Regions from separate parts of the Enterococcus sp. AMC1252 genome, predicted to be linked through region 2. Evidence: a T-box and tRNA genes for the amino acid it is inferred to sense, from the RefSeq annotation. Region 2 holds a T-box; the other holds one or more tRNA genes.
The links. The T-box of region 2 lies ahead of leuS (leucine--tRNA ligase). A T-box ahead of a tRNA ligase gene usually reads a tRNA of that ligase, here a tRNA-Leu.

Region 1 (16,004 bases), 900 kb from region 2:
GTAGTATTGCTAGTAGAAGAGGAAAAAATTGCTTCTTATTTAGAAAGACAATTGATTGGTTCAAACAAACAGTCATCGACAGCACCATATGTTGAAACAGCTTATTTAGACAGTTATAAACGATTTATTGGTCCAGCGATCGAACGTGAGATTCGCAATGAACTTACTGAAAAAGCAGATGAACAAGCGATCAATATCTTTGGTGAGAACCTACGTAATCTGTTACTACAACCGCCGTTGAAAGGCAAAGTTGTTTTAGGGTTTGACCCAGCTTACCGTACAGGATGCAAAATGGCAATCGTTGATGCAACTGGAAAAGTGTTAGCAATCCAAGTTATTTATCCTCATAAACCAGCTTCAGGAGAAAAACGTGCGGCAGCAGGTCCTGCTTTTAGCAAGTTGATAGAAGAATACCAAGTTGAAATGGTGGCAATTGGTAACGGAACGGCTAGTCGTGAATCAGAATTATTTGTGGCTGAACAATTAAAACAAATCAAAAGAGATGTTTTTTACGTGATCGTCAATGAAGCGGGAGCCTCTGTTTACTCGGCCAGCGATGTAGCTAGAACTGAATTTCCAGACTTACAAGTAGAAGAAAGAAGTGCAGTCAGCATTGCACGCCGTTTGCAAGATCCTTTAGCTGAATTGGTAAAAATCGATCCAAAAGCAGTAGGGGTAGGTCAATACCAACATGATGTATCACAAAAACGTTTAGCAGAACAATTAGATTTTGTGGTAGAAACAGCAGTTAACCAAGTTGGTGTTAATGTAAACACCGCGAGTCCACAGCTTTTACAACATATATCAGGCTTAAATAAAACAACTGCACAAAATTTAATGGCTTATCGTGATGAGAATGGTGCGTTCACTGCTCGTAATCAAGTCAAAAAAGTTCCTCGCTTAGGACCAAAAGCTTATGAACAAGCGATTGGATTTCTACGCATTCCAAATGGGAAAAACATTTTAGATAACACAGGGATTCATCCAGAAAGTTATGATGTTGCCAAAGCAATTTTAGAAAAAGCGAATGTTAAATTAGCAGAACTTGGTACAGGAGAGGCTGCTCAACGGATTAAAGGGCTAGTATTAACACAACTAGAAGCAGAGTTAGCAGTCGGAAGTGAGACCTTAAAAGATATCATTGCGGCTTTAGTTCAACCAGGAAGAGATATGCGTGATGAGATGCCTGCGCCGCTTTTAAGAAAAGATGTTTTATCAATGGAAGATCTAAAATCTGGAATGGAACTACAAGGAACCGTTCGCAACGTGATCGATTTTGGTGCATTCGTTGATATTGGTGTAAAACAAGATGGTTTAGTGCATATTTCAAAATTAAGCGCAAAATTTGTGAAACATCCAACGGATATTGTTGCAGTAGGTGATGTTGTGACCGTTTGGGTGGAAGATGTGGATATGAAGAAAGGACGCATCAGTTTAACGATGCTGCCACAAGCTGAAAGGAAAGATTGATTTTGAGTCGTTTTTCGAAAGAGGAAAAACCAACAAAGCCAGTATTTACCGATGATCAGTTACAAAAGCTAGTAGAAGAAATCTCGTCGGCTTTTTTTGGAAAAAAATTTAGACATACAGCTTTTTTCAATCGGCGGTTGAAAACGACAGGTGGGCGTTATCATTTAAATTCTCATGATATTGACTTCAACCCGAAAGTCATCGAATTATACGGTGAAGAGGAATTGATCAAAGTAATCAAGCATGAATTATGCCATTATCATCTCCATATGGAAGGCAAAGGCTACAAACATAAAGATTCAGATTTTAAGACACTATTAAAACAAACAGGTGGCAGCCGCTACGTACGACCTTTAGTTCAGCAAAAGCCTCAATCTTATCATCAGTATCAATGTGAGAAATGCCAGACGTTGATTTTAAGAAAACGTAGAATTAATACGCAAAAATTTGTCTGCGGCAAATGCCATGGAAAGTTGATAAAGGTGTAACTATACTGTAATGGGGCTGGGACATAACCCTATGTGTTACATCCCAGCCTTAAGGAATCCGAATAAACGGTGGGCGCAGAAGTAACTCCTTCGGAAATAAGCTGAAATTCACAAAAATTTTAAAAATAATTTTCGTGAATACCTTCTTATTTCTCGGAGTTAAACACTTCTGTCCCAATCACATTATTGTTTTATCGATTAAATACAGAGTAGGTGATAAAATGATCGCTGAATGGAATAAAGTCATTGACTATTTATCTGCCAAAGAAAAAGTTACAGGTACTTATGATTTAGCTATTTTAGCTGGAAATAGTCTACCATATCTTGCGGATGAATTGATCCAATTATATAAACAAGAAAGAGTATCTGCATGTTTACTTGTCGGCGGTATTGGTCACGCTACCCCTTTTTTACGCAAAAACTTTAAAGATATAGGAATCAACGTGAGTGACACAAGTGAAACTGAAATGTATTTAGAGTACTTTAAAGAAAAGTATAACCTAGATCCAGCTCAATTTTTAATAGAAACGAAGTCAACGAACTCTGGTGAAAATGCTCTTTATTCATTGAATGTTGTAAAATCAATGAGGAAAGTGCCCAAAACAGTATTGTTATTGGAAGACCCCATTTTACAAAGAAGAATAAAGGCGACCTTTGAAAAAGAATGGCAAGAGACCAATACTGTATTTACAAATTATGTACCCAGAGTCCCTTATGTTACAGCAATAGATGAAACGATTATTTTTGACGAGCCAAAGCTAAATGGCTTATGGAGTAAAGACTATTTTCTTTCTTTAGTTTTAGGTGAAATTCCGCGATTAAGGAATGATAAACAAGGGTACGGGCCTGAAGGTCGTAATTATATAAGGGAGGTCACCATTCCTCAGGATGTGTCTCAGGCATATGAAGCATTACTCCAGCAATTTGAGTATAAACAGAAAAGATAATAGAAAAAGGGCTTAGCTGGAAGTGTTCAGTTGTTCCAAGTCCTTTTTTTTCTTGATCGCTTTTAAACTGAATATTGAAATTTTGGTTATTAGTCTAAGATGTACCAGAGAATATTGACAAATACAAAGGCATATTTTATCATAGGTTTACACAGTAAATTCAGTTTGTTGCTAGAATGGCAACAAGATATTGATTGAAGTTTCTGTTCAAATCATTTCATAAAATGCGGTCATGGCGGAATGGCAGACGCGTCAGCTTGAGGGGCTGGTGGGGGCAACCCCGTGGAAGTTCGAGTCTTCTTGGCCGCATAAGGTTTTTTAGCCTTTTTATTTTACACTCGTTTAGAGGAAAAAAATAAATGATAGAGTAATGAATGACTCGAAAGACAAATTTACTTAAACATTTAGTTTTTAAAGAAGGCCCGCTTATATTTTGTGAATACCAACCTTAACTGGTTGGTATTTTTATGTAAGACCCTTACGATTGTGGAGGACATATAAATCTATCCGTTATAATAATTTGATTCATATAAAAACTTATTTATGATAACAACCATAAAGAGAATAAGAGATCATCTTATTATTTTATCAACGTAAGAATAAACTCAAAAACCAAGCAAAACACCTTCTTTTTGAAGAAGTACTGTTTTAATATATCTTGCAATTATTGTACGGCCATTTACAAAATCATATAAAGCGCTACAATGAAATGTAAGCGTTTTTCCAAACTTTATTATATGTTAAGACTGGAGGGGGCATCAATGAGATTAGAAGGAAAAGAGACTGTCGCAGGTTTAGGTGAGAACGCTCACTTTGTTTACTTGGACGTGACAAAAGAAGAGCAGTGGCAAGCTACTATTAAGCAGATCACTGAAGAGCAAGGTGTGTTAGATATACTCGTTAATAATGCGGGTATTAGTGTCTTTAATAGTTTAGAAAATACCAGTCAAGATGAATTTATGAGAACAATTGAAATTAATCAACTGTCTGTCTTCTTAGTAATGAAAACATCTGTTGGTCTAATGAAAAAAGCCAACCAGCTTCAATCATTAATGTTTCATCGATCGAAGGATTTGAAGGAAGTATTGGCGGGGATGGCTACGTCAGCTCTAAATTTGCGGTCAGAGAGTTGACCAAATGTGCCGCTTTAGAATTTGCTGATAAGAATATTCTTGTCAATTCTGTGCATCCAGGTGGTGTTATTCCCCAATGGTCACATAAGCAACGGGAGAACAAAAAGCTTCGATTGAACAATTCCAACAGACAATCCCAATGAAAAGGATGGCTGATTCAAAGGAAATCTCAGCGTTAGTGTTGTTTTTGGCATCAGATGATTCTTCTTATTCGACAGGAAATGAATTTATTGCGGATGGTGGTATTTTAGCATAGTAAACATTTCTTAAGGAGAGTATTGGTTATAAAAATAAATCTTCTAAAATTGAATGGAAAATAGTCATTCTTCATTTAGAAACAAGAGAGTGGACATTGAGGTTATTTCGTGTATCATAAAGTTATGGAAACCCATATAGGACTATTAACCCACATCAAGGTGTTTAAAGAAAAGCCATATGCTATAACAGGAATGTTAATTTGGGAAGAGGATGTTTGTATTAATTGCGTAATCAAAAACAGACCGTTTGCCAGTTATGTACTGTCGCTACCGATGCACCAATATAAAATTGAGGTGAGAGGAAACTATAATAGTAGAGGACAATTTGATGTAAAACATATGCGCATCGTTAACATAGATAGCTATATTGCTTTGATAGGAACACCGGAATGAAAGACCACTATTTTTTGTAGTGGTCTTTTGTATTTATTGCGTAAAAAATAAAGGTGTGCTTCATAAAGAAGACGCACCTTAGGAAAGTAATTAAACGTATAAAAAAAATAATAGCTTTTATCTAAATCTGTTTAGACTATTCTTTAACCGCTTTAAATAAAACTTGAAAGAAGTAAGCCAAACCAACAGTAATGATAATATGCCCTAGTCCAGAAATCCCTGAAATAGCAGCTGATTCTGGCTGACCTAAGACTTGAAAAATACCTCGTACGGTCATCATCATTAATGTGACACCTAAGCCAATATTATAAATAATATAGAATTTTTTATAATTCTTTTCTTTGCTCAATTGAAAATTCTTTTCTAACAGCAAAACAATCAAGAAAAAGAACATTCCTAAAATCAATACATGTGTGTGTAAAACACTGAGTTGTGTAGTGCCAGTAAAGTCATTCCATTTTGTAAATTCTCGATAAAAAATCCCTGCTAACAATCCAAAAATCATATAAGACATACTAACTCTAACTAATTTTTTCATGGGCCACCTCTATTTTTTATTATTCAAACAATTTAACTATAGCAAATCAATTGTTTAATTTCTATGTATATGCTTCAAGCTATAATCAAAATTACATGCATTTCAGATACACTTTTTAATCATATCTTATATAATAGATGCAAGACAAAAACAAATTGGAGTGATACAGATGACAATCAAACGTACTTGGTGGAAAGAAGCAGTTGGCTATCAGATCTACCCAAGAAGTTTTATGGATACTAATGATGATGGTATTGGCGATTTGAACGGTATTCGCTCAAAGTTAGACTACCTCAAGGACTTAGGAATAGGCTTTATTTGGATCACGCCAGTCTATGAATCGCCTAACATAGATAATGGGTATGATATCAGTGATTACCAAAAAATTCTTAAAACATTTGGTACAATGGAAGAATTTGATTTGCTCTTGAAAGAAGCACATGAATTGGGGATCAAGATTATCATGGATTTAGTCATCAACCATACATCTAATCAGCATCCATGGTTTTTGGAATCAAGATCGTCAATAAAAGATGACTATAGAGATTATTATATTTGGGCTGACGGAAAGGTGGACGGACCGCCTAATGATTGGGTTTCGATTTTTGGTGGATCAGCATGGGAGTATGATGGAACAACTAATCAATATTACCTTCATGTTTTTGCTAAAGAGCAACCTGATTTGAATTGGGAAAATCCTCGGGTAAAAAGAGAGTTGTTTTCAATGATCGATTGGTGGTTGGATAAGGGAATCGATGGATTTCGTGTGGATGCAATCTCTCATATTAAGAAAGCTCCTTTGGAAACATCAGTTGGAAGTGATCCTTTTGAATCCTTTAAAAATGTACCTGGAATTGAAGCTCATTTGGAAGAACTGAGAGATGTGTTTAAAAAACGTGATATTTTAACAGTAGGTGAGGCTAATGGTGTCAGTGCCAATGAAGCGTATCAATGGTTAGGAGAAAATGAAGGTTATTTTAATATGCTGTTTGAGTTTGACCATATTTCTCTTTGGAATAAAGAAGAACAAGAGTCGTTAGACGTCATTCATTTCAAACAAGCAATTACGACTTGGCAAGAAGCATTAGCAGATGGTAAAGGATGGAATGCTTTGTACATGGAAAACCATGATATTCCTCGTTCTGTATCAAGTTTTGGTAGTGAAGAAACGGTGTTTTGGCAATCATCAGCTAAAGCATTAGCACTTACATTTCTTTTATTGCAAGGAACTCCTTTTATTTATCAAGGGCAAGAAATAGGTATGACGAATATGCCGTTTGCTTCAATTGATGATATAGATGCAGTGGACACTAAAAATTTTTATTATGAAATGATTCATGCTGGAATACAACCAGAAAAAGCGATGGATGTGATTCGAAAAACAGCAAGGGATAACTCAAGAACACCGATGCAGTGGACGGCAGAAGAATATGCTGGTTTTTCAAAAAGAATGCCTTGGATGGTTATTAATCCAAATAAGCAGGTGATTAACGTATTAGATGAATCAGTGGATCCAAATTCAGTGCTTAACTTTTACAAAGAAGTAATTCAGTTGAGAAATCATAATGAAGCATTGATTTATGGGACGTATAAACTGTATTTACCAGATCATCCGCAGCTATTCGTTTACGGACGACGTCTAGGAGAAGAACGGTTTGTAGTGATTGTCAATTTGTCACGAGAATTTGCCTCTGCTGATTTACCAGAGAATGTTCAAATTGATGAATGGAATTTGATAATATGCAACCTCAATGATCACGCTATTCATCAACATACAATATTTGCTCCCTATGAAGCTAGAGTCTACAAACATAAATAAAAAATCTGGTAATTTCTTTTACATAAAAAGGAATTGCCAGATTTCTATTCAGCTAAGGTAGGATTCGTTTAATAGAATGATGTGGCTCTTATTTTACGGATAAATATATAAGGTGGGTCAATATGATAGAAAATTTTTTTAGAAAATTTTCATTTTTTCATTGCTTTTTTTTTCTAGGTGGCGTAACTTTAAAGATATAAATTTTGAAAATGAGGGATACAGTATGAGAAATTTTGAGAAATCTAGCAAACTTGATGGTGTAAGTTATGATGTACGTGGTCCTGTTTTAGAAGAAGCGGACAGAATGCATGAAGAAGGCATTCGCATTTTGAAACTTAATACTGGTAATCCCGCCCCCTTTGGTTTCGATGCGCCAAATGAAGTGGTTCGTGACATGATCATGAATGTTCGTAATTCAGAAGGTTATTCTGATTCAAAGGGAATTTTTTCAGCCCGTAAAGCAATCGAACAGTATTGCCAAGTCAAAGGGTTCCCTAATGTGACGATTAATGATATTTATACTGGTAACGGTGTCAGTGAGCTGATTTCAATGTGTATGCAAGGATTATTGAATAATGGAGATGAAGTTTTAGTACCAATGCCGGATTATCCATTATGGACGGCATCCATTTCATTAGCTGGCGGAAATCCTGTTCATTATATTTGTGACGAACAAGCAGAATGGTATCCAGACATTGATGATATTAAATCTAAAGTTACAACGAATACAAAAGCAATTGTATTGATCAATCCGAATAATCCGACAGGAGCTTTGTATCCAAAGGAAATTCTTGAACAGATCGTTGAAATAGCAAGACAAAATGATTTGATTATCTTTTCAGATGAAATCTATGATCGTTTGGTTATGGATGGACTGACTCATATTCCGATTGCAACCTTGGCGCCAGATTTATTCGTAGTCACTTTAAACGGGTTGTCGAAATCACATAGAGTTGCTGGTTTCCGTTGTGGTTGGATGGTTCTTAGCGGGAACAAAAAACATGTGAAAGGGTATATAGAAGGGTTGAATATGCTGGCTTCAATGCGTTTGTGTTCAAATGTATTATCTCAGCAGATTATTCAAACAGCCTTAGGTGGTTATCAAAGTGTGGATGACTTATTGTTACCAGGAGGAAGAATCTATGAACAGCGGGAATATATTCATAATGCAATCAACGCTATTCCAGGCCTTTCTGCTGTGAAACCTAAAGCGGCTTTTTATATTTTCCCAAAAATCGATACTGCACGTTTTAATATTTATGATGATGAAAAATTTGTCTTAGATTTCCTACATGAACATCATATTTTGTTGGTACATGGTGGAGGATTTAATTGGACTCAACCAGACCATTTCAGAATTGTGTATCTTCCTAAAATGGAAGATTTGAAATTTACGACTGAAAAAATGCGTGAATTTTTAAGTACTTATAAGCAAAAATAAGAGTAAAGTTTATAAAAAAAGAGTGGCACAAAACTGAAAAAGTTTTGTGCCACTCTCGTTTTGTGAAGGCAATCTACAAGGTTAGTCTGTAGTTTTGCACTCTTTTTTACTAATTACCATACGATTCGTGTATTTTTCTTCCATATCCGGACTTGGATCCGAAACAACAACCAAATAAGCATTTTCATATTCTTTTTCGACATAGCCCTGATAACTACTTTTGTCCCAACTAAAGCTAATTCGTTTCTCCTGTGTCATGAGTAACACCCCTTATTTGCAAAGCAAAATTATTTTAAATCGTCTTGGTCTAGTATTAGGTAATGTTCTTGCAGTATATTATGCAATAAAGTACAATAAATGCATAATGCGAATTCGCATATTTTGAATCTTTTTGATGAACAAGACTTTTTTATTAATATATAGATCATTGAAATTGGCTTAGGAGTGAAGGTATGGATTCTTTTGGAGCAGTTATTAAAGAGATTCGTAAGAATAGAAAATTAACGCAAAAAATGTTATCAGAAGACATTTGTTCACAAAGTGTCTTGAGTAGGATCGAAAACAATGAAGAGTTACCTAATGTTGTAGTAATGCAGCAAATTTGTCAGCGTTTAGGTGTGACAATGGATCAAATCATGCAGTTCAAATCTGATGAAGTACGTTTGATCACTCAAATATTTGAAAAAATAGCAGATTACTTTCGACATAAAGAATACAAAAAAATATTGACTTACATGAAAGATACTCAGATTGAAGAACGTTTACACTTGGATACGGATTGGCAACGTTATTATTATTATTTAGGTAGCTGTAAATTTTATCTCTGTAGTGATTACGAACAAGCGATCCTTGATCTTAAAAAAGGTCTTTCATTCACATACCAAGCAAATAAAGTTAATTTGTCTGATTTTGAAATTCAGGTGATCAGCTGCATTGGCAGTACATACAGTAGTATTGGTAAAAATGCGGATGCTGAGAAGTATTTGAAATTAAGTATTCATTATTTTCATAAATTACCAAATGAACGAGTGACTGCTGAATTAACAAAGATATTTTACAATTATTCTAAATTTTTAACAGATCAAAAACGCTTGGAAGAAGCACAAATCTACATCGATCAAGGAATTGTCTGGTCAAGACATAGAAATAGTTATTATTATTTAAGTGAATTATTTCAATTGAAAAGTCAGCTGATGTACGTTAAAGGAAAAATAGAGCAAGCAGAAGAATATCAAGTTTTATCTGAACAAATCCTTCGTATTGAAACAATTAAAATCTAACGAAAGTTAGGTAAATATTTTTTGAAAAGGTCTACACCATTCTTGACTTTAACTGATTTTAAGAGTACGTTTATAGTAGAAAATTAAAGAAAGAAGGATGAAGATGAGAACGTTTATCTTTGCTGAAAAGTTCTTTTTAAAAAGTGATGTAAAAGGACCAGGCTATTTAGAAATAACAGATGGTTTATTTGGAGATTTTTATAAAGAAGTTCCTGAAAAAGATGCAAAAATTATCAAAGAAGAAGGCAAATGGATTGCGCCAGGATTGGTAGATACCCATATTCATGGCTATATGAATCATGATGTGATGGATAGCGACGCTGAAGGATTGAAAGTTATGTCAGAAGGGCTATTATCTTGTGGGGTAACATCATTTTTACCAACAACATTAACATCAAGTAAAGAACGTTTGAAAGATGTTGCAAAAACAATTGGGGATGTCTATCAAGAAGTTCCAGGAGCGAAGGTTCAAGGGATATACTTCGAAGGTCCATTCTTCACAGAAGAACACAAAGGGGCTCAAAATCCAAGCTACTTTGGTGATCCAGACTTAGCGACTTTTAATGAATGGCAAGAAGCTTCAGGCGGTCTGATTAAAAAGATTGCATTGGCTCCAGAACGTAAAGGCGTTAAAGAGTTTGTAAAAGCTGTGACAGATGAAGGTGTTGTTGTAGCTTTAGGGCACAGTGATGCAACATTGGAACAAGCAACAGAAGCAGTAGAATCTGGTGCTAGTGTATTTGTTCATGCGTATAATGGAATGCGCGGATTGAATCATCGTGAGCCAGGGATGGTTGGTGCATTGATGTCATTAAAACATGTCTTTTCTGAATTAATCTGTGATGGACATCACGTTCATCCCAATGCAGCAGATATTTTAATGGAAAAAGCTGGTCATGATCATGTAGCGTTGATTACTGACTGTATGATGGCTGGTGGGATGCCAGAAGGTGATTATATATTGGGCGAGTTTCCAGTTGTCGTTAAAGATGGAACAGCTCGTTTAGAATCAGGTAATTTAGCTGGTAGTATCTTAAAATTAAAAGAAGCAATCAAAAATGTTGTTGACTGGGAAATTGCGACACCAGAACAAGCTATTATGATGGCCACATTAGTTCCAGCTGTTAGTTGTAAAATCGATGATAAATGCGGTATGATCTCTAAAGGCCGTGATGCTGACTTTATTGTGTTGAATTCAAATATGGAGTTAGAAGCAACTTATTTAGACGGAGTAGAACGTTATCGTGCATAATTTAAAAACAGATTTCAGCAGTTCTGCTGAAATCTGTTTTTTTATAGTGATTCATTTTTGGGTAAAATAGAAGAGTTGATTGCATCATTTGAGAGTGCAATAAAAAAATCAGAGAGAAATAAATCATACGTTTCAATATCTGCTTTATAAAGTGAAACAGGGATCACAAAAGTCTGCTCAGTCGTACCAGCAATATAATCTCCATCGATCGTTTGTGCTACAACCAAAAATTCTTTTTCTAGCCAAGTTAAAATATCCTCTAAGGAGATTGTTTCATCAGAAGCAAGGTATTGAACATTTTGTTCAAACTGCTCTTCTAAAGTTTGGCTGAAAATAATGCTACTTTCTTCGTCCTGTTCATTTTCCAAAACGGCGGTCAAAAAACTTTGTGGATTAGATTTTGTAAGTTGGTCTTTTATCGTTAGAAAATCCATATATCTGCCTCCTAAAATTAAAAGCCGAACAGGCTATTTTTCATTTAGTATCGTAACACGAAAATCAATAGTGGTATTTTTACTTAAGCCTCTTGCTTCTAAATCAATTTGTTTACATAGCAATTCAGTTCCTTCATAAACAGGTGTGACTCGATAACGAACCGTTTCACCCTTGTCTAAAGCTTGCCGAATTTGGTTTTCATATTTAGTCATAAAAGGTGTATTTACAGGGGTTTGATAAAGTGTTGTGAGATTTCTTGCATCATCACCTGAACCGCCAAGCTGACGACCAATCAAATGTCCTCTAGAATGAGTTGTTGGTTCTAAACCAGAAATAAAACCGGGGGGACGAATATCTTTATTGGCAGAAGTTCCTGTATTAACCATTGTAGGCTTCAATAACGCATCAGCACCAGTAGCACGACCAAGTGAATCCAATGCATGATAATCAATCCAACCTTTTTTACTATCTGCTAACTCAGCTGTTGAGAAGGTTGCAGGGCCAAGTTCTTTTGGACCTGGGTTGGTCGAACTTGCAGGTTTTGTCGAACTGGTTTTTTTTTGTTCTTGTGTATGGATACCAAACATTTCCTGAATATCATCTGGAACTTGGACACCAAACACCCCTAAAACTAAAATAATTAAAACCGCTATAAGCATAATTGCTGGACTAAAAGGCGGTTTTTGTTTTTTTCTTGCCATATTTTTTCTCCTAACTAATTTCAGAGATCGAGAATATACTTATTTCTATACATAGACTTTACCACATCGGTATGTCGATTTGATCTCATCGTTCTATTATACGAAAAAAAATCAAAAAATCAAAAACCTTTTTGATCTGTTAGAGGACTTGTTAGGCTTCTTATGATAAAATTCTTTTGAGAGGGGATTGAGAAGTTATGGCTTATATTGATGTAATAAACGAATATAAAAGATATCATATGGGAGATACTACAATTGCTGCAAATGATGGTATTACTTTTTCAGTAGAGAAAGGCGAGGTTGCAGTTATTTTAGGCCCGAGTGGTGCAGGAAAATCCACTGTCTTAAATATTTTAGGTGGGATGGATTCTTGTGATGAAGGGCAGATCGTAATCGATGGAACCGATATTGCCAAATTCAATGAAAAGCAATTAACGACTTATCGTAGAAATGATGTGGGATTTGTTTTTCAATTTTATAACTTAGTGCCGAATTTAACGACAAAAGAGAATGTTGAGTTAGCTTCTCAAATTGTTTCAGACGCATTAGATCCACAAGACGTATTAAAATCCGTTGGGTTAGGTGCTAGACTTGATAATTTTCCAGCTCAATTATCTGGAGGAGAGCAACAACGTGTAACGATTGCCAGAGCTATTGCCAAACGGCCTAAATTGTTATTATGTGATGAGCCGACAGGAGCCTTAGATTATGAAACTGGAAAACAAATTTTAACGATTTTACAAGATACGGCACGTAAAACTGGTACTACAGTTATCATTATTACACATAATTCTGCAATTGCGCCAATGGCGGATCGAGTGATCCGGATCAATGATGCGAAGGTTCGAAGTGTGACAATCAATGATGAACCAAAACCTGTATCTGAGATAGAATGGTAGGTGGCGGCGTTGAAAAAAACAGCCTTACTCAAAACAAGTTTTCGTGAAATTAAGCAGTCCAAAACACGCTTTATATCGATTATGGGTATTATTTTCCTTGGCGTCATGGTTTTTGTTGGTCTAAAAGCCACAGGCCCTGATATGACTCAGACCGCCTCGAACTATTATGAAAAACAAAAATTACCAGATGCTCGAATTGTTTCGACACTTGGTTTGGCAGATAAAGACCTTGATGAAGTGAAACAGGTCAAAGAGGTTGAGTCGGTTTTCCCCAGATACACCAAAGATATTGCTATCAGTGAACGGAATGTGGCAGTAAAATTTGTTAGTTATGATCTAGGAAAAAAACAATCATTGATGGATTATCGAATCGTCAAAGGACGTATGCCAGAAAAAAGTGGAGAAATTGTGCTAGATGATCTTGCACAAATGCGAGGACACTATAAACTTGGGGAAACACTGACACTTTCAAAAGAAGACAACAAAGATAAGGTACTAAAAAAAGAACAGTTTAAAATTGTCGGATTCGTCCAGTCTCCTGAATATATCGAAAATACATCAAGGGGAAATACAACAATCGGCAAAGGCTCGCTAGATTTTTTTGCAGTCGTTCCAAAAAAAGATATGAATCTTGCAAATTTTACAGAAATCCTTGTATCATTTAAGGGACTCAGTAATTTAGATAGCTATTCATCTGACTATAAAAACAAACGGGAAAAAGCAGTTAAATCAGTTGAACAAGCGATGAAAAATCGCCCTGAACAGCGTGTAGAAGAAATCCGTAATGCTTCCAAGGATTCATTTGAAAAAGCTCAAAAAGAGATTGCTGATGGAGAAAAGGCTTTAAATGAAGCTGAAACGAAACTGCAGACGAGCAAGCAAGAATTAGCATCAGGGAAGCAAGAGTTAGCGCAAGCTCAAGCAACATATACACAGCAAATAGCAGACGCTGAAAATGAACTTTCAGCAAACCAAGCGACGATCACAAGCGGCGAGGGTGAACTTGCTAATCAAAAAAACATGCTTGAAGCAAAAAGAAATGAACTAGCACAAGCTTCTGCACAGGTGATACAAGGTCAAAATGCGTTGCCTGGCTTACAGCAACAACATAATGAATTAGCGACATCAAATGAATCGTTGAATCAATTAATGAATGGCTATCAAAGTTTGGCAGCATCCGTGGCTATTTTAGATCGCGTACCTGACGATTTATTAGCAGAAAGTGTTACAGAAGCTGCTCCTCAATTGCAAGCAGCAGTCCAATCATTAGGAGCACCAGCTGAAATTTCTGCGGCGATCAATCAATTGATCGCCCAACCAGAAAGAGGAAATATTGCAGGGGTTATGACAACTATCAACACAGCGGTAGCTACTCTATCAGGCCAACAAGCTCAGGTTTCGGAAGGATTACAAACTCTTGATCAAACGATTGGTACAATCAATCAGTCAATTGCTCAGTACACTGAAGGACAACAACAATTGGCTCAAGCCGAGGCGCAAATCGCCCAAGCTGAGGCGCAATTAGTTGCTGGGAAAGAACAGCTAGCAGCTGGGCAAGCTCAATTAGAGCAGTCAAAAAGTGATGGGCAAGCAAAACTAAATGAAGCTCAAGCCAAAATTGACGAAGGTCAAAGGGCCTATGATCAAGGCTTAGCGGAGTTCCAAAAGGAAAAAACAGAAACATTACCAAAATTAAATGATGCCAAACAACAATTAGAGAAGCAACAAAAAGAATTGGCGGATTTAAAAGCGGCGGATTATTATTATTTTACAAGAGATGATAACCCGGGTTATTCTGAATACGAAGATAATGCTAACCGTATTTCTTCATTATCAACAGTCTTTCCAATCTTCTTTTTCTTAATAGCAGCTTTAGTTAGTTTAACGACAATGACACGAATGGTCGAAGAAAAACGGATGGAGATTGGCAGTCTGAAAGCGTTAGGATATCGTAATGGCGAAATTGCGTTCAAGTTTTTAGTTTACGCAACAATCGCTAGTGTATGTGGAGCAGTTCTAGGGCTGTTAGTTGGTTATTATTTATTCCCAACGATTATTTTTGACGCTTATGGACAGTTGTATAACATTCCTGATTTTGTTACGCCTTGGTATTTAAATTATAGCTTGATTGGGATTTTGGTTGCTGTGTTATGTACAGCTGGAGCTGCCATGGTAGTGTTACGAATCGATTTATTCAGTACACCTGCAAGTCTATTACGTCCCAAAGCACCTAAAGCGGGGCAAAGAATTTTTTTAGAGCGCATAAAACCAATGTGGAATCGACTAAGTTTTATTCAAAAAGTTACAGCGCGTAATCTATTCCGTTATAAACAGCGCATGTTGATGACTGTTTTAGGAATTGCTGGTTGTATGGCTTTGATCATCACAGGTTTTGGATTAAAAGATTCAATTTCAGATATTGTAGAAGTACAGTTTAATAAAATTTGGCATTATCAGGCAATCGTGACGTTTAAAGAAGATAGTTCTGAGAAAGATACCAAGGACTATCAAACGGTACTGGACAAAGTGGATGGTTTGAACAAAACAATGCCATTATATATTGAGTCTTTAAAAACAACGAAAGAATCCAATGCTAAACAAGATGTTTCTATCTATGTTCCTGAAAATCCTAAAGAAATCGATCAATTTATCTTGTTTAATGATCGACAATCCGGGGCAAAATATCAGCTAACGGATGATGGTGTGATCATCAATGAGAAGCTGGCAAATCTATTTCACTACAAACCAGGTGACACACTTGTTTTGAAGAATAGTGATAATCAAGAATACAAGTTTAAAATCAGTGCGATCGCTGAAAATTATACAGGTCACTTTGCTTATATGTCACCGGCCTATTATGAAAAAGTGATCAAAAAAATACCTCGCTATAACACAGAGTTTTTACTATTTGATAAAGTCCCAAATGAAAAAGTAGAGGCTTCGATCGGTAA
Region 2 (16,004 bases):
TCTGTTTATTACTCTTGGGAAGGTATCCCAGATTAAAAATAGCAGCACTTAATGATTTTTCTTTAGGAACAACGATTTCAATCGTTTCATGGCCTTGATGGAATAATCGTACTTGTTTACTTAATCCTAACTCAATCAGTTTTTTTTCAGTGTTTAGCAGGGCTTGTTCTTGAATATCAAATGCATAGACTAAACCTTCTGAGCCAACTAGATTTGCCAAGAAAGCAGTGTCATTACCGTTACCCATTGTAGCATCAATAACGGTATCACCAACTTGAATCACTTCTTTTAAAAGTGTATGGCTGAAGTGCAGTGCAGTTTGTAGCATTAAATAAGAGCCTCCTTAGACGTGCGTACATTATATATTCCTTGAACACTATTTCGACGTTTCATTTCATCATCAATTGCATTCAGTACTTCCCATTTTTTTAAGCTCCACATGGGACCAACTAAGGTATCGGTTGGAGCATCACCAGTCAAACGATGGATCACAATTTCAGGAGGGATCATTTCTAACTGATCACAAATGATGTTGACATAGTTTTTTTGCGTCATCAACTGCAAACGTCCTTCATGATAATCTCTCAACATCCGCGTATTTGTCATCAAATGCAGTAGATGTAACTTAATTCCTTGGATATCAGAATCAAGGATCGTTCGACGTACATTTTCTCTCATCATATCTAAACTTTCACCAGGTAAACCATTGATCAGATGAGTACAGACCCGAATGCCATGTTTACGTAATTTCGCTACACCATCCAAATAAGTTTGATAGTCATGGGCTCTGTTGATTGTATTACTAGTGTCTTCGTAAGTTGTTTGCAAGCCTAATTCTACCCACAAGTAGTACCGCTGATTAAGCTCGGCTAAATACTCGACGATATCATTTGGAAGACAATCAGGCCGTGTTCCGATCGAAATACCCACGACACCTTTTTCATTAAGAACCTGTTCAAAACGATGTCGAATTACTTCGACAGGTGCGTGTGTATTAGTGAAATTTTGAAAATAGACAATATACTGGTTGACTTGAGGCCATTTTTTATGCATCATGTGCACTTCTTTTTGAAACTGAATGGGTAAAGGATCTTTTGGGGCTACAATCATATCTCCTGATCCTGAAACACTGCAAAAAGTACAACCGCCCTTTGCCACCGTTCCGTCACGATTAGGACAATCAAATCCTCCGTCTAAAGGTACCTTAAAAATTTTTCCGCCGAACTGCTGACGCAAAGCATAATTCCATGAGTGATATCGTTTATTAGGATCTTCAGTATATATAAATTTAGACATTGTTTTTCTTCTTTCTATAGTTGTTTACTTTTAAAACGCCAAACAAAGCGTTTTTCTAAATAAATTGGATAGCTCATCAACAACCAAGCTAAACCAAAACAAAAACCTCCGACAACGTCGCTTGTGAAATGAACACCAGCATAGATCCTGCTGATACCAATTAGTAAAATACCTAAGCCCAAGAAGATTTGTAAAATTAAACAAAGTTCTTTTTGTTTAATAAATTGTGGCAACAATAAAATAATTGTTCCATACAAAAGTACACTCCCAGTAGAATGTCCGCTAGGAAAGCTGTAACTATGTTCCGTTACTAAATGATTTAAAGTTGGACGTGGGCGCATAAAGACTAACTTGACCAATGGATTTGCGATACCAGCGATTAACCCAGTATTGATCAAAAGCCAAAGCGTTTCAGCATAATATTTTCCTTTGAATAGTACAAAAGCAATAGCCAAAGTGATAATTCCTACAGTCAGTGGATCAGCAAACTTTGTATACCAAATAAAAAATTGATTTGCTGAAGGATATGGGGTTCTTACGATTGCTGTGATCGTTTGATCAAAACTTTTTAACCAGTCTGGATAAAAACGTACCACATATCCCAAAAACATAAAGACAACCAAGAAGCAGCTACCTGCAAATTGATAATATAATTTATTTTTCATAAAAGATCCTTTCCAAACTAGATAAAGCTTATTATAACATCAAATAATGAAGAACACATCTGGGAATCAATTAAAAAGCCTATACAAAAACTGTAAAGTTTTTGTATAGGCTTTGCAATCAAAAGAGAGTTAATCATTTTCTCCATCTTCATAATCTGATGGTCCTTCAACTGAGATATCACCAGAATTAGTTCGCAGGTCGAACGATTTTGTCCCTTTTCCTCGTTTATAAGAAGTCCGTTCTTTACCAAAAATCGTACTATCACCTAACTTGGTTTTGGCTTTGATCGTTACGTCATATAAAATTTCTTCTGTATGAAGTTGAATGCTTCCTAATTGAGATTCAACTGACAATTTCTTAGGGATTTCTGTTCCATACAGTGAAAAGTCGCCATTGGTATTTTTGACTTCGGCTTCACCTTTAAGATGAGTTGCCTGAACGTCACCATTGCTTGTTTCTATTTTGGCTGTCCCTTTGACAGTATTTAAGTAAATATCGCCAGATGTACTAATTGCAGACCAATTAGAAGCTGTGAAATCATTGATCTGAATCTCGCCATTCGTGGTTTTGAATGCCGCTTCGTCAGTACGAACATCAGTATAAACGTTAAGGTCACCGTTTGTTGTTTCAATTGCTAAATTTTCAGTATTGATATTGTTAACGTTTATTTCAGCATTACTTAACTCAATGGATAGAGCCTTTGTTTTAACATCTGAAAGATTGATAGATCCATTTGCTTTTCCATCTAAGACTAAACGTTTTGTATTAGATGGAATCGTTAAGGTTACAGCAGAACCTCGATCGAAGAGGTCCAATTTTAATCCGTCTACTTCTTGTCTTTTCTTTTCACTGCTTGCTGAAATAACGAGTTCATTATTTTTTTCCGTAACATCTAAGGAACTAGTGAGTGAAACAGGGATAGAACTACGAGTATTCATTACGACCTTATTTGAATTTTCAGTTAAAATATAGAAACTGGCATTGCCTGAAAGGTCAAGATGAATTTCTTCTGTACTTTTTTTATTTTTTATTTCATATACTTGTTTTTTTGTATCTGTCATAGATTTTTCAGCACGTCTAAAATAGACCGCACTACCAATTCCACCGATAATCATAGCTAAAATACCAATGGACAGAAAAAAAGCAGTTGTCTTTTTCATATTAAATCTCTCCTCTTAAAACTCGAATATTCCATTGTAAATAACGTCTCAATGCTTTTCCGAAAAACTTGGTTAACGGCGTTAGAATCAATAGCCCGATGATTCCAGAACCCGAAAGGAAAACACTGACGAATAATTGGAATATTGTACCATCATTAAAGCCTGAAAAGACTGAAATACCCCCTAAAATCGGCGAAAACAAGAAAACACCAGCTACTAACCAACAAGAAAATAAAACCATAGTAAAAGCAAAAATAAGCCAAAACATTAAAAGAAAATTAAATGAAAGAACGCCTGCGATTTGGAAAAATCGTGTAAGGCCGCTGTGACGAGGGCGTTCATAGGAATGATATGTATCATCATATGGATGTTCTGGTACCTCTTCATAGTAGTATTCATTATTTACAACTGGTTGAATTTCTTGCCAACCATCTCGCTCAAGTTTTTTCTCAGGAACAGTGATATCAAACTCTTGTAAGATTTCTTCAGCGATTCCTCGAGGTTTCCCTAAACTTTTGGCAATTTCTTCTTCTGTCTCCCCAGCAGCTGAGCGTTCCTCGAAAATTGTTTCATATTTGTTTAAGATAAAAGCTTGTTGTTGAGCAGTCAAAGGTTTTAAATAGATCTTTAATTCAATTAAAAAGTGCTCTTTATTCATTTTTTTCCCCCATTTCATTTTACAGTCTTGCTACTTCTTCTCCACTATAATTTTTTTTTGAAGTAATAACAAGTGCTTAATCAAAAAATCAGCCTAAGGTAAAGAGACGAATCAGACTTGAGACCTAGTCCTATCGAAAAATAAAGCAGGTACTTTGTATAATTAAAAAGAAAGAAAAAAATTACGTTTTTATTTTATCATTAATGAAAGAAAATAAAAAAATATTTCTATTTTCTTTGAAAAAAGGTATACTATAATTCAAAGAATACTTTTTTAGAAAATTCGGAGGATATATTATGGAGAAGTACAAAACATCAAGAAAAGAGCGGAGGAAAGCCGAACAGAACAAGCTTGCTTATGATCAGCTAAAAAAAGGAACCACTGTGCTTAGTTCTGCGATTGTTGTATCGTCAATTGCTGCACCTATTGCTGCACCAAAAATAGCTGAAGCAACAGAAGATAAAACACCAAGTGAACAAGTAAGCTACTCAGATACTATTACACATACAGAAGCCGTTCAAACACAAACAACGACGACTGACTCAAACGATTCGATGACACAAGAAACTCAGACAACAGAATCTGAAACATCTTCAAGTGAAGGAACGTCTGAAACACAAGAATCATCAGAATTAAATACATCAGAAACAACACAAAATACTGAAACTACTGAATCTACAGAAGAAACGACAAACTCTTCAACAGATGAAGTGGATGAATCAAAAACACCAGATCTTGCGATGCGTTCAGCATTTTCCGCGCAATCTAGAAGCATCAGTCCGAGCACCTTTATTGCTGAAATAGCTGGACATGCCCGTTCAGTTGCAGCAGCGAATGATTTATATGCATCTGTAATGATGGCTCAAGCAATTCTTGAAAGTGATTGGGGAAGAAGTACATTATCAGCAGCTCCAAACCATAATTTATTTGGAATAAAGGGAAGCTATCAAGGACAATCTGTCACAATGAAGACTTGGGAAGTTCTTAACGGACAATGGGTTCAAGTAAATGCCGCATTTAGAAAATATCCGTCTTACTCAGAATCATTTGGAGATAACGCCTACGTTTTAAGGAATACTTCATTTCAAGCAGGTGTATATTATTATTCAGGTGCTTGGAAGAGCAACACAAATTCATACAAGGATGCAACTGCTTGGCTAACAGGACGTTATGCAACTGATCCTGGTTATAATACAAAATTGAATAATATAATTACAACATACAACTTAACTCAGTATGATACTCCTTCATCAGGAGGCGGTGGAAATAACGGCGGAAATACAGGTAGCGGCAACACAGGTGGAAATACAGGCGGCAATACCGGTGGTGGGACAAGCACAGGAAATGTCACTCATACTGTAAAAGCTGGAGATAGTTTATGGGCATTATCGGCTAAATATGGCACGTCTATTGCAAATATTAAGAGCTGGAATAATCTTTCTAGTGACGTCATTTATGTTGGTCAAAAACTAATCGTGAAAAAAGGCTCCGGTAATGCAGGTGGAGGCAACACTGGCGGTAACGGTGGCTCAACAGGAAATACAGGAGGTTCTGGAAATGCAGGCACCTCAAATTCTTATTACACTGTAAAATCAGGAGATTCACTTTGGGCGATTGCGAATGCAAACGGCATAAGTATTGCTAATTTACGTCAGTGGAATAACTTGAGTGGAGATATTATTTATCCAGGTCAAAAACTGATCGTGAAAAAAGGCTCTGGCAATGCAGGTGGAGGCAACACTGGCGGTAACAACAGTGGCTCAACAGGAAATACAGGAGGTTCTGGAAACACAGGTACCTCAAATTCTTATTACACTGTAAAATCAGGAGATTCACTTTGGGCGATTGCGAATGCAAACGGCACAAGTATTGCTAATTTACGTCAGTGGAATAACTTGAGTGGAGATATTATTTATCCAGGTCAAAAACTGATCGTGAAAAAAGGCTCCGGTAATGCAGGTGGAGGCAACACGGGAGGCAGCACTGGCGGCTCAACAGGAAATACAGGAGGTTCTGGAAACACAGGTACCTCAAATTCTTATTACACTGTAAAATCAGGAGATTCACTTTGGTCGATTGCGAATGCGAATGGTATAAGTATCGCTAATCTACGACAGTGGAACAGTCTGAGCGGAGATATTATTTATCCAGGTCAACGTTTGGTTGTGAAAAAAGGCCAAGGGAGCTCAACCGGCTCAACAAGTTCAGCTGGTAATCAAGGTGGCAATCAAACCTCAGGTTCACATACTGTGAAAAGTGGGGATACTTTATGGGGACTTTCGCAAAAATATGGATCAAGTGTTCAAAAAATCAAACAAATGAACGGTCTATCTAGCGATATGATTTATATTGGTCAAAAATTGAAAGTTAAATAAAACAATTGATATTGACTGTAATGTTTGGTAGTATGATAGCACATGATAGAAATATAAACAGTGAAAAGGAATAGTAGAAAGAACCATGTTTTAGAGAGTGTATGGTTGGTGAAAATACACACAGAAGCTTTCGAACTCGCCTTGGAGTTATTTTACTGAATAAGTAACAGGTAATCATGAAATGATTATCTCCACTTTACTAAGTGAGATCGGCGGCGGCCGTTACAACGCTGAGGCTTGTAATTCTACAAGTAAATTTAGGTGGTACCACGTTGTCGATCACACGTCCTATAGGAACTTTTTCCTGTAGGACTTTTTGTTGTGAATCACTACGATTGGCTTAGCCAGAGTAGGATGATGAACAATACTTGGCGACCAACGGGAGAGAAGTTTCATTACTAGTGAATCACCATTAAACATCACAATAATAAGTTACTTAAATAGGAGGAGAAAATCGTGAGTTACGATCACAAAAAAATTGAGAAGAAATGGCAAAAATATTGGGCTAAGCACAATAGCTTTACTACCCATGATGATCCAAGCAAAGAAAAATTTTATGCTCTAGATATGTTCCCATATCCATCAGGACAAGGACTACATGTTGGGCATCCAGAAGGCTATACAGCAACAGATATTTTGTCTCGTATGAAAAGAAGTCAAGGATATAGCGTTTTACATCCAATGGGGTGGGATGCATTTGGCTTACCAGCAGAGCAATACGCTTTAGACACGGGAAATGATCCAGCAGAATTTACTAAAAAAAATATTGAAACATTCAAGCGTCAAATCAATTCATTGGGTTTTAGCTATGACTGGAATCGTGAAATCAATACGACTGATCCAGAATATTATAAGTGGACGCAATGGATTTTTACTAAATTATATGAACATGGATTAGCATATGAAGCAGAAGTAGCGGTTAACTGGGTACCGGAACTTGGAACAGTGATTTCAAATGAAGAAGTTATCGATGGGAAAAGCGAACGTGGTGGTTATGATGTTGTCAGAAAACCAATGCGTCAATGGATGCTGAAAATCACAGCATATGCAGATCGCTTACTAGATGATTTGGAGTTAGTGGATTGGCCTGAAAGTATAAAGGATATGCAACGTAATTGGATCGGTCGTTCTGAAGGCGCAAATGTTACGTTTAAAGTTGCAGGATTGGAAGATGAATTTACTGTATTTACGACTCGTCCAGATACATTATTTGGTGCAACCTATACGGTTTTAGCACCTGAATTAGAATTGGTGAAAAAAATTACTACCCCAGAACAAAAAGATGCTGTAGAAGCATACATTGATGCAGCTTCTAAAAAATCTGATTTGAACCGAACTGATTTAGCTAAAGAAAAAACGGGTGTCTTTACAGGGGCTTACGCAGTAAACCCGGTTAACGGGGCTGAAATTCCGATTTGGATCGCTGATTATGTACTGGCTTCTTATGGAACTGGTGCAATAATGGCCGTTCCAGCTCATGATGAGCGTGATTACGAATTTGCGAAAACATTCAATATCGATATCATTCCAGTCCTAGCAGGTGGAAATGTTGAAGAGTCAGCATTCACAGGTGATGGCGTACACATCAATTCTGAGTTTTTAGATGGTTTGAACAAGGAAGAAGCAATCATTAAAATAAATGAATGGTTAGAAGAAAAACAAGTCGGTAAAAAAGAAGTTAGCTATCGCTTACGTGATTGGTTGTTTTCTCGTCAACGTTACTGGGGTGAACCAATTCCTGTGATTCATTGGGAAGATGGTACGACAACCACTGTTCCAGAATCTGAATTACCGCTGAGATTGCCAAAAACAGATGATATCAAACCAAGCGGAACAGGAGAATCACCACTTGCAAATATCACGGAGTGGATCAATGTAGTTGACCCTGAAACTGGTAAAAAAGGTAAACGTGAAACGAATACAATGCCACAATGGGCAGGAAGTTCGTGGTATCATTTACGTTATATCGATCCCCATAATAAAAATGAAATTGCCAACTATAAAAAACTAGAACGTTGGCTACCTGTAGATATTTATATTGGTGGAGCAGAACACGCAGTACTCCACTTGTTGTATGCTCGTTTCTGGCATAAATTCCTTTATGATATTGGTGTTGTACCGACGAAAGAGCCGTATCAAAAACTATATAATCAAGGAATGATCTTAGGTCAAAGTTTCCGTGACAGCCGCGGTGTATTGGTTCCTACAAATATGGTAGAAAAACGTGACGGAGTCTGGGTCAATATTGAAACAGGAGAACAGCTAGAGGAATCACCAGCTAAAATGAGTAAATCATTGAAGAATGTTGTAAATCCTGATGATGTTGTAGAAAAATATGGTGCTGATACATTAAGAATGTACGAAATGTTCATGGGTCCGCTTGATGCATCCATTGCTTGGAGTGAAAACGGGCTTGAAGGTAGCCGTAAATTCTTGGATCGTGTATGGCGCTTGATTGTAGATGAAAATAATAAAATGCGTGACCGCATCACAACTATCAATGATGGACGTTTGACGAAAGTATATAACCAAACAGTCAAAAAAGTGACAGAAGATATGGAGAACTTACACTTTAACACAGCTATTTCTCAATTGATGGTCTTTGTGAATGAAGCCAATAAGGTCGATGTTTTACCGTATGAATACATTGAAGGATTTGTTCAATTATTAGCACCTATCGCACCACATATTGGTGAAGAACTATGGACAATTCTTGGGAATGAAGAAAGTCTAACAAATGCTCCTTGGCCAGCTTATGATGAATCAGCATTAGTTGAAGATGAAGTTGAAGTAGTTTTTCAAGTTAACGGAAAAGTTCGTGCGAAGCTGAATGTTGCTCGCGGATTGAGTAAAGATGAATTGGAAGAAAAAGCTTTAGCAACTGAAGAAATCCAATCCTTTATTGATGGAAAGACAATACGTAAAGTTATAGTTGTTCCAGATAAATTGGTGAATATTGTAGCGAATTAAACTATAAGAGACGGTTGCACAGAAGTAGTTAACTCTGAGAAGTGAGTAGTTGTTTCTGCTCGGATTTCTTGAGGCTAGGATATGACTCGTAGAGTTGTGTTCTAGCCTCTTCAGTTTATTCTAAAATAGGAGGGAAAAAATGATTAGTCATCTAACCTTTATCGTTCAAGATTTAGAAAGAGCAGCTCTATTTTTTGAAACGATATTTGATGCTAATGAAGTATATTCAAGCGGAGCTGATACGTTTTCAATAGCGCAAGAAAAATTTTTCTTGATCGACGATCTTTGGATTGCGATTATGCAAGGTGAGTCATTACCATCAAAGACATATAATCACATTGCTTTTAAAATCGAAGAAAGTGAATATAACAGTTACTTAAATAAAATTCGATCTTTAGGATTAGAAATAAAAAATGGACGTCCGCGAGTAATAGGGGAAGCCAATTCTATTTACTTCTATGATTTTGATAATCATTTATTTGAGCTGCATACAGGAACTTTAAACGAACGATTAGAGTACTATCAAAGGGGAAAGAAATAAACTCACTTTGCGCAATTTTAATCATCATGCTACAATATATCTAAGAAATGACGAAGGTGGTGAATAAGTACAATGGTCAACATGTCAAAAATAACAGCAAGCTGTTCATATATCATAGCGTACCTAGCGTTTTGTCATGTTATTATTTCCAATTTTTTATCTCAAGGGACAAGTGTGTCTAAAAAGGGATAAAAAATTAAATAAAACAGACCATTCAGACTTATTTACTTAAAAACAGTCAGTCATAAAATAACAAGAAATTAGTGAACTGATTTCTAAACTCAAATCAGAGTAGTTGAAATCCATAGCTAATAGTAAATATTTGAAGGTTGGACGGGAAAGATGTTCAGCTTTTTTGTGCATGCCAAAATTATTTTAAAATTAATATATACGATGAAGATGTTGGTTATTGTGGATCTGTCTGAATGGCAGAAAGAGGAAAAGATGTTAGTACAGTTACAAAAAATAACTAAAAATTATGGAGCAGAACCACTGTTTGAAGAATTAAATTTACAAATCAATAAAGGGGAAAAAATAGGTTTAATTGGTACAAATGGCTCAGGCAAATCGACAATATTGAAAATCATAGCAGGATTTGAAACGGTTGATTCGGGAACAGTCACGTGCCAAAAGAACAGTCGTATCGGTTACTTGGCTCAAATGCCGAAAGTAAGTCTCCAACAAGTAAGGGAGTATTTATTAGAGACATTTACACTATTGAACTCGATTCAAAAACAATTAACGCGATTGGAAGAGCAGATGGCAATTCCAGACTGTGACTTAGACAAGTTGTTAACTCGTTACGGTCAACAACAAGAAGAATTTCAACAAGCTGGCGGCTACGAAATGGAAAATAGATTGGAAATGATTGCCAATGGTTTAATGATCAATCATTTATTGGAGAAAAAGTTTTCAGAGTTAAGCGGTGGTGAGCAGACGATTGTTGCCTTAGCCAGAATACTACTTCAAGAAAATGAGCTTGTACTACTAGATGAACCAACTAATCATCTAGATGCGAAAAGAATTACCTGGCTAGAGGGCTATTTGACTCATGAAAAAACTGCTTATTTGATAGTTTCTCACGACCGCTTATTTTTAGATAACACGGTAGAAAAAATCGTAGAACTAGAAGATAGTCGTGTGCAAGAGTACAAAGGAAATTATTCTGCGTACAAGCGGCAAAAAGAAGAGCAGCTTGAAAAACTAAGGAAAGATTTTGAGCAACAGCAAAAAGAAATACAAAAAATAAAACTGGCGATTCGCCGTTTCAGACAATGGGGGCACGAAGGTGATAATGAAAAGTTCTTTAAAAAAGCGAAGCAACTTGAGAAACGCTTAGAAAAGATTCAGATGATTTCTAAACCTAAAGATGAAACAGCAAAAATCGGAAAGAAATTTAAAGAAACGAATCGTTCTGGTAAAGAAGTTCTCCAATTTAATGAGGTTAGTAAAAAATATGCTGATTGCACGTTATTTGATAAAGCAGAATTTTCTTTATTTTGGCAAGAACGTTCAGCAATAATAGGAGAAAATGGAGTAGGAAAAAGTACACTGTTAAAACTTGCTCTAGCTTTAGAAGAGTTCGACAGTGGGGAAATCAAGCAAGGAACAAATCTTAAAATAGGGTATTTACCTCAAATTATTCATTATGAAAAGCCCAACCAAACGATCTTACAATCATTTGGAGAAGCTTGTTCTCTAGTTGAACAAGAAAGCCGTCGTGTGCTAGCCAAGTATTCATTCTATAGTGATGACGTGAAGCAACAAGTTCGATTTTTAAGTGGTGGTGAAAAAATTCGCTTAGAATTGGCTAAGCTGATGCATAATGAAGTCAATTTTTTAGTGTTAGATGAACCGACCAATCATTTAGATATCGAGACGAGAGAGGAAATAGAAGAACTACTTGAAAATTTTAAAGGAACAATGTTAGTTGTTTCACATGATCGATTCTTTTTACAAAAAATGTTTGATACATTTTTAATTGTTGAACAGCAGAAAATCAAGAAAAAAACAGGAAGCTATATGGAAGTACTCACTTCTAAATAATCCAAACTAATAAAAAAGTTAAAGAACGAAATAAAAATGCATGCCATTTTTATTTCGTTCTTGTTGTTCCTGGCTTTTAATTTCAATAAAAAGTGCACGTTTTGGTTATAAACTATCAAAAAATAGAGATATTTTGAAGAACTTTAAGAAAACTTAATATTTGTGAAAAACAAAACAAATCTGCTGAAACACCAGTAAAGCTATATAAAGTCAAAAATCATTTATTGTAAAATATAAAATAAATATATAAAATATAAAAAACTTGTGTTATTAAATTGAAATTAACTGGAAATTACAATACAATAATAAATACAAGGAATAATTTCATTCTATTTTTTTGAAGAAGTAAGGGAGGACTGGTATGAAAAAAAATATTCACTTGATATTTATAAGTTTTATCATTCTAATTATTTTTCCGATTGATTGGTCCTATGCCTTTGGAATAGATCAAACTATTGAAGAAAACTCGTCAACAGCCGAGACGACGGAAGAAACATTAGTATCTGATTCGTCAGAAATACATGATAGTGACTCTTCATCTAGTCAAGAATTCATTACAGAAGATGAAGTAGCTGAAGTTGAAAAAATAACAGATAATAATGATATAAATGAATTAATAGATGAAGATAATTATACTCTAAACGAAAAAAACATGGTAAAAGCAGCTTCGATACAAGATGCAGATGGCTTTTGGTTAGTTGATTCAGCGACTACCTTGACTGGCTATTTAAAAGACAGTCAAAAGTTGAAATTTCGTTTAACGAATAATATTGACTTAGGCTCAGCTGGTTACCAGCTTAAAGATCGTATGATCATTGATGGGGCCAATCACATTATTACATATAATAAAGGGGCTTCGGCTACTAGTGGTTTTTATGCGAATCAAACAAATGCAGTAATAGAAATTCGGAATACGCAGTTTGGTAATACTGATGGTACAGGAGCAGTTGGCTATTACGGTTTTTTATCAGGCGGCTCGGCGGCTAATATGACATTTATTTTTGATGGTGTCGATTATTATTCAACAAATGGTCAAATGATCTATAACATAAACGGGTCGGTCATTATGCGGGGGCAAAACAGGATCGATCAAAGAGGAACGAATACATACTCCCAAGAATGGGCAGAAACCAATTACGTAGAAATTCAAAGTGGTCACACCTCAATCCAACATTCTTCTAATAGAACAGATGCATTTATTTGGTCTACAAGTAGCTCTTCCGCAAATCCCTATGCAGGTAAATCCCAAATCGTAGTTAGAGAAGATGCGCAACTTGATATCCAGACAAACAGTAATATGACATATGGTACTTTAGCACCCAGTTATATTGTCGAAAAAAATGCTGTTTTCAATCTAGACAAAGTGACGCTAGCCACAGGTGGCACAAGAAATCAATTTTTTGCTTCCAATCAAACGCAGCCAGTAGTCTTCGATTTTCGAGAAAATGCTCAAGTGGACTTCAAATTACCCATGCCAATCAATCTTTACAACGCTAAAGGCGGCATGACGATTGCTGAAAATGCTGATATTTCAATAGATGTTGCCAATAGTTGGATTTTTACAACCTCTGCTTCTAGCACATTTGCAATTCAGATGAATAAAGCAAAGCGAGTCTCTTTTGCTGCGGTCAGCATTGGAACATTAGGACTAAATGGTGCTAATGGCATAAATAACTTATCATTTTCAAGTAACTATTTACAAAAAATCGAGACATTTTCAAATAAAACAAACACCACTCCCACACAAGAGATTTTTAAAGAAGCGTCGGATTTAAGCGTTCAAGGAACAAACTTTACAAATATTGTAGGTTCACCAGATCCATTTTCTGGACAAGAAATACTTGCCTTAAGAAGTGCATCAAAAATTGTTTTTAGTGAATTTATAGATGTTCCAGACCAATTAGGATTGATTGCTACTGGCGAGTCAGCTACATCTGTTTCGCTGTATGGATCATCCATCAATAATGGGAGTCAAGCGACCGAAGTAAAATTCTTTCTATTTACCACTAAAGAAGATACAAACGATTTAAGAAAAGCGAAACATATTGTTACATTAAATAATTTTGATGATCAAGATAATACCGTACTGAATTCCATCTATAGAGTAAAATTAGATGATTTAAACCCCAATACAGATTACTGGGCTCAAATGGTCGTCACAAATCAAGCAGGAGAAAGTGATTTTTCTGAGGCTACCAGATTTACGACAAAGCCACAGCTGAAAAATATCGCAGCAGAGGTCACAACGACTTCAGCCATCATCAATGGTGAATTAGCAAGTGATACAGGAAGGTGGACAGATTATTCTAATGGGGAAGAATCTTCGTTACCAGGTCAAAAAGCCTATTATGGCGGAAATTACCAACAAGTCAAAGTGGAATACAGTAAGAATAAAGATTTCCCAGTTGACGCAACAAAATCACAAACTGCAACTCTTTCAGGTGATAAGAATCAACAATTTACAACAAAGTTAAAAGGACTTGACGGAGATGTTACGTATTACGTGCGTGTGAGAGTTACTGGGGCGTCTGGAGAAGAAGTTATTTTAGCAATGACACCTCTAACCGAATTTCAAACAGTAACAGAAATTATCAAAGTGGAAGTTCCTATCGAGATGGCTTTTCAGACTCAAAATAAAGACTTGGGTACTTTACAAGAAGGTGAGGTATCTTCAACGGACTATCCAATCATAAACAAAGGAAACATAGCCACCAAAATATCTATCACTAATCTAACAAAGGAAAATTCAGCTGCCAATCAATTGTTACTATTAGATACTCTTTCTGGAAGTTTTGGGCAAAATGAACTTGCTTTGCAGATGCTTGTAGACAATGACCAAGAAGCGCCGCACTTTTTGACTAGTGAATTGTCAAACAAACCTTTATCGATCGGTATTTTAAAGGCTAATGAACAAAAAAATCTAAGTCTCAAAGGGAAATATTTCAATCCGACAAAGCAAGCGGTATTTCCAATATATAAAATAACTTTCAAGGTTGAAAAAAATGGAGAATGAGAGGAATTCAATGGATAAAACAAACCCAACAAACGAAGAGAAAAAGAAACGACTGCTGATTTTACTATTGTTGTTTTTGTTAGCTGTATCAGTAGGTGGTTTATATTATTATTTTTCGACTAAAACAGAACCTGTCCAAGTTGTATCGGGTGATTATTTACCAGATACAAAAGGTGCTAAAAAAATGAGTGATAAAGAAGTCAAAGAGGCCGAACAAAAAGCAGTGGATGCTAGCAAATTCAATATGGTCATAAAATCAGAAGCTGTATTTGAAACGAGTGATAGTGAAGGTAGTTTATACATTCAAAATCCAATCGAAAACGGCTATCCTATCAATGTAGTCATTCGATTGGATAGTAACAAAGAACAAATCTATTCCTCCGGAGCAATCCAACCTGGATATGAGATAAATGGAGCTAAACTAGAAAAAAAACTTACTCAAGGAGATCATCCAGCAACGGCAACATTTGATATTTATGATTCAAAGACAAACCAAAAACGTGGCCAAGTTCAAGCTGGAATTACAATTCGTATCAACAACTAATAGCGGTATTTGACAGATTTTCTGTTAAAAATAAATCATCTTACACATAGAGGGAGAAACAATATGAAAAAAACAAACTTTTTACTTACTGCAATGATGCTAGGTCTAAGCGTATCAGGATTGACACAACTAGTTTCAGCTGAAACAATCGATGGAGAAAACTCGGCAGATGTGATCATCAATGGAATGATCGGTAAATTGGACAATACAGAACCCGATACGAATATTCCAGAAGGTTCAGATGAGTGGATTAATGTTACTGTTGATACTGCAACGGCGTTTCACACAACAACAGCCAGTGCACACAAAAATATTGAGTCAGCAGACTACAGTATTGTGAATAATTCAGGTCGCGGTGTTGCAGTGACATTGAATAAAATGGATGGCACACCTAAATATGTTGACAAATTAACGATCAACGCTAAGGGAGATGGGTTAGTTGCAACTCCTGCTGCGACTAATTTAGTAGAAAGTAACGCATTGGTTGATTTGACAAGTGCTCCTGTTTGGATGCGTTTAGCAAATAAAGATGGACGTTTGAACATAGACACCGATGCAGCTTCAGCATATGCTAATTCTGCTAAATTCAACTACACAGGAACAACAGTGGCTAGTTTACCTACAGATGTTAATGAAAATGCAGCAGCAGAAAACTATACACTAACCTTGAAATTTACCTCTATCCAAAAAGACGGTACAACACTGGGTGTAACACCATAATTTAATAAAAGGCTG

Region 1: it has a tRNA-Leu gene. The T-box ahead of leuS (leucine--tRNA ligase) is inferred to sense a tRNA for this amino acid. The anticodon was not compared.

What each region holds. Positions count from the first base shown of each region.
Region 1 is NZ_CM177097.1:2,334,890-2,350,893, reverse strand. It holds gene AC4BB5_RS11130 (Tex family protein) at 1-1,470, shown strand, start outside; gene AC4BB5_RS11125 (SprT family protein) at 1,473-1,958, shown strand; gene AC4BB5_RS11120 (ElyC/SanA/YdcF family protein) at 2,180-2,905, shown strand; tRNA gene AC4BB5_RS11115 (tRNA-Leu) at 3,132-3,214, shown strand; partial or broken gene AC4BB5_RS11110 (SDR family NAD(P)-dependent oxidoreductase) at 3,610-4,152, shown strand; gene AC4BB5_RS11105 (SDR family oxidoreductase) at 4,151-4,294, shown strand; gene AC4BB5_RS11100 (DUF2871 domain-containing protein) at 4,825-5,226, opposite strand; gene AC4BB5_RS11095 (glycoside hydrolase family 13 protein) at 5,396-7,045, shown strand; gene AC4BB5_RS11090 (pyridoxal phosphate-dependent aminotransferase) at 7,269-8,486, shown strand; gene AC4BB5_RS11085 (hypothetical protein) at 8,568-8,744, opposite strand; gene AC4BB5_RS11080 (helix-turn-helix domain-containing protein) at 8,939-9,766, shown strand; gene nagA (N-acetylglucosamine-6-phosphate deacetylase) at 9,870-11,018, shown strand; gene AC4BB5_RS11070 (hypothetical protein) at 11,060-11,452, opposite strand; gene AC4BB5_RS11065 (DNA/RNA non-specific endonuclease) at 11,486-12,154, opposite strand; gene AC4BB5_RS11060 (ABC transporter ATP-binding protein) at 12,352-13,053, shown strand; gene AC4BB5_RS11055 (FtsX-like permease family protein) at 13,054-16,004, shown strand, end outside.
Region 2 is NZ_CM177097.1:3,236,214-3,252,217, reverse strand. It holds gene mnmM (tRNA 5-(aminomethyl)-2-thiouridylate-methyltransferase MnmM) at 1-328, opposite strand, end outside; gene mnmL (tRNA modification radical SAM protein MnmL/YtqA) at 328-1,296, opposite strand; gene AC4BB5_RS15345 (phosphatase PAP2 family protein) at 1,311-1,961, opposite strand; gene AC4BB5_RS15340 (DUF4097 family beta strand repeat-containing protein) at 2,091-3,122, opposite strand; gene AC4BB5_RS15335 (DUF1700 domain-containing protein) at 3,124-3,780, opposite strand; gene AC4BB5_RS15330 (LysM peptidoglycan-binding domain-containing protein) at 4,077-6,155, shown strand; T-box leader at 6,207-6,449, shown strand; gene leuS (leucine--tRNA ligase) at 6,612-9,125, shown strand; gene fosX (FosX/FosE/FosI family fosfomycin resistance hydrolase) at 9,265-9,666, shown strand; gene abc-f (ribosomal protection-like ABC-F family protein) at 10,111-11,712, shown strand; gene AC4BB5_RS15310 (fibronectin type III domain-containing protein) at 12,074-14,725, shown strand; gene AC4BB5_RS15305 (hypothetical protein) at 14,736-15,269, shown strand; gene AC4BB5_RS15300 (hypothetical protein) at 15,333-15,989, shown strand.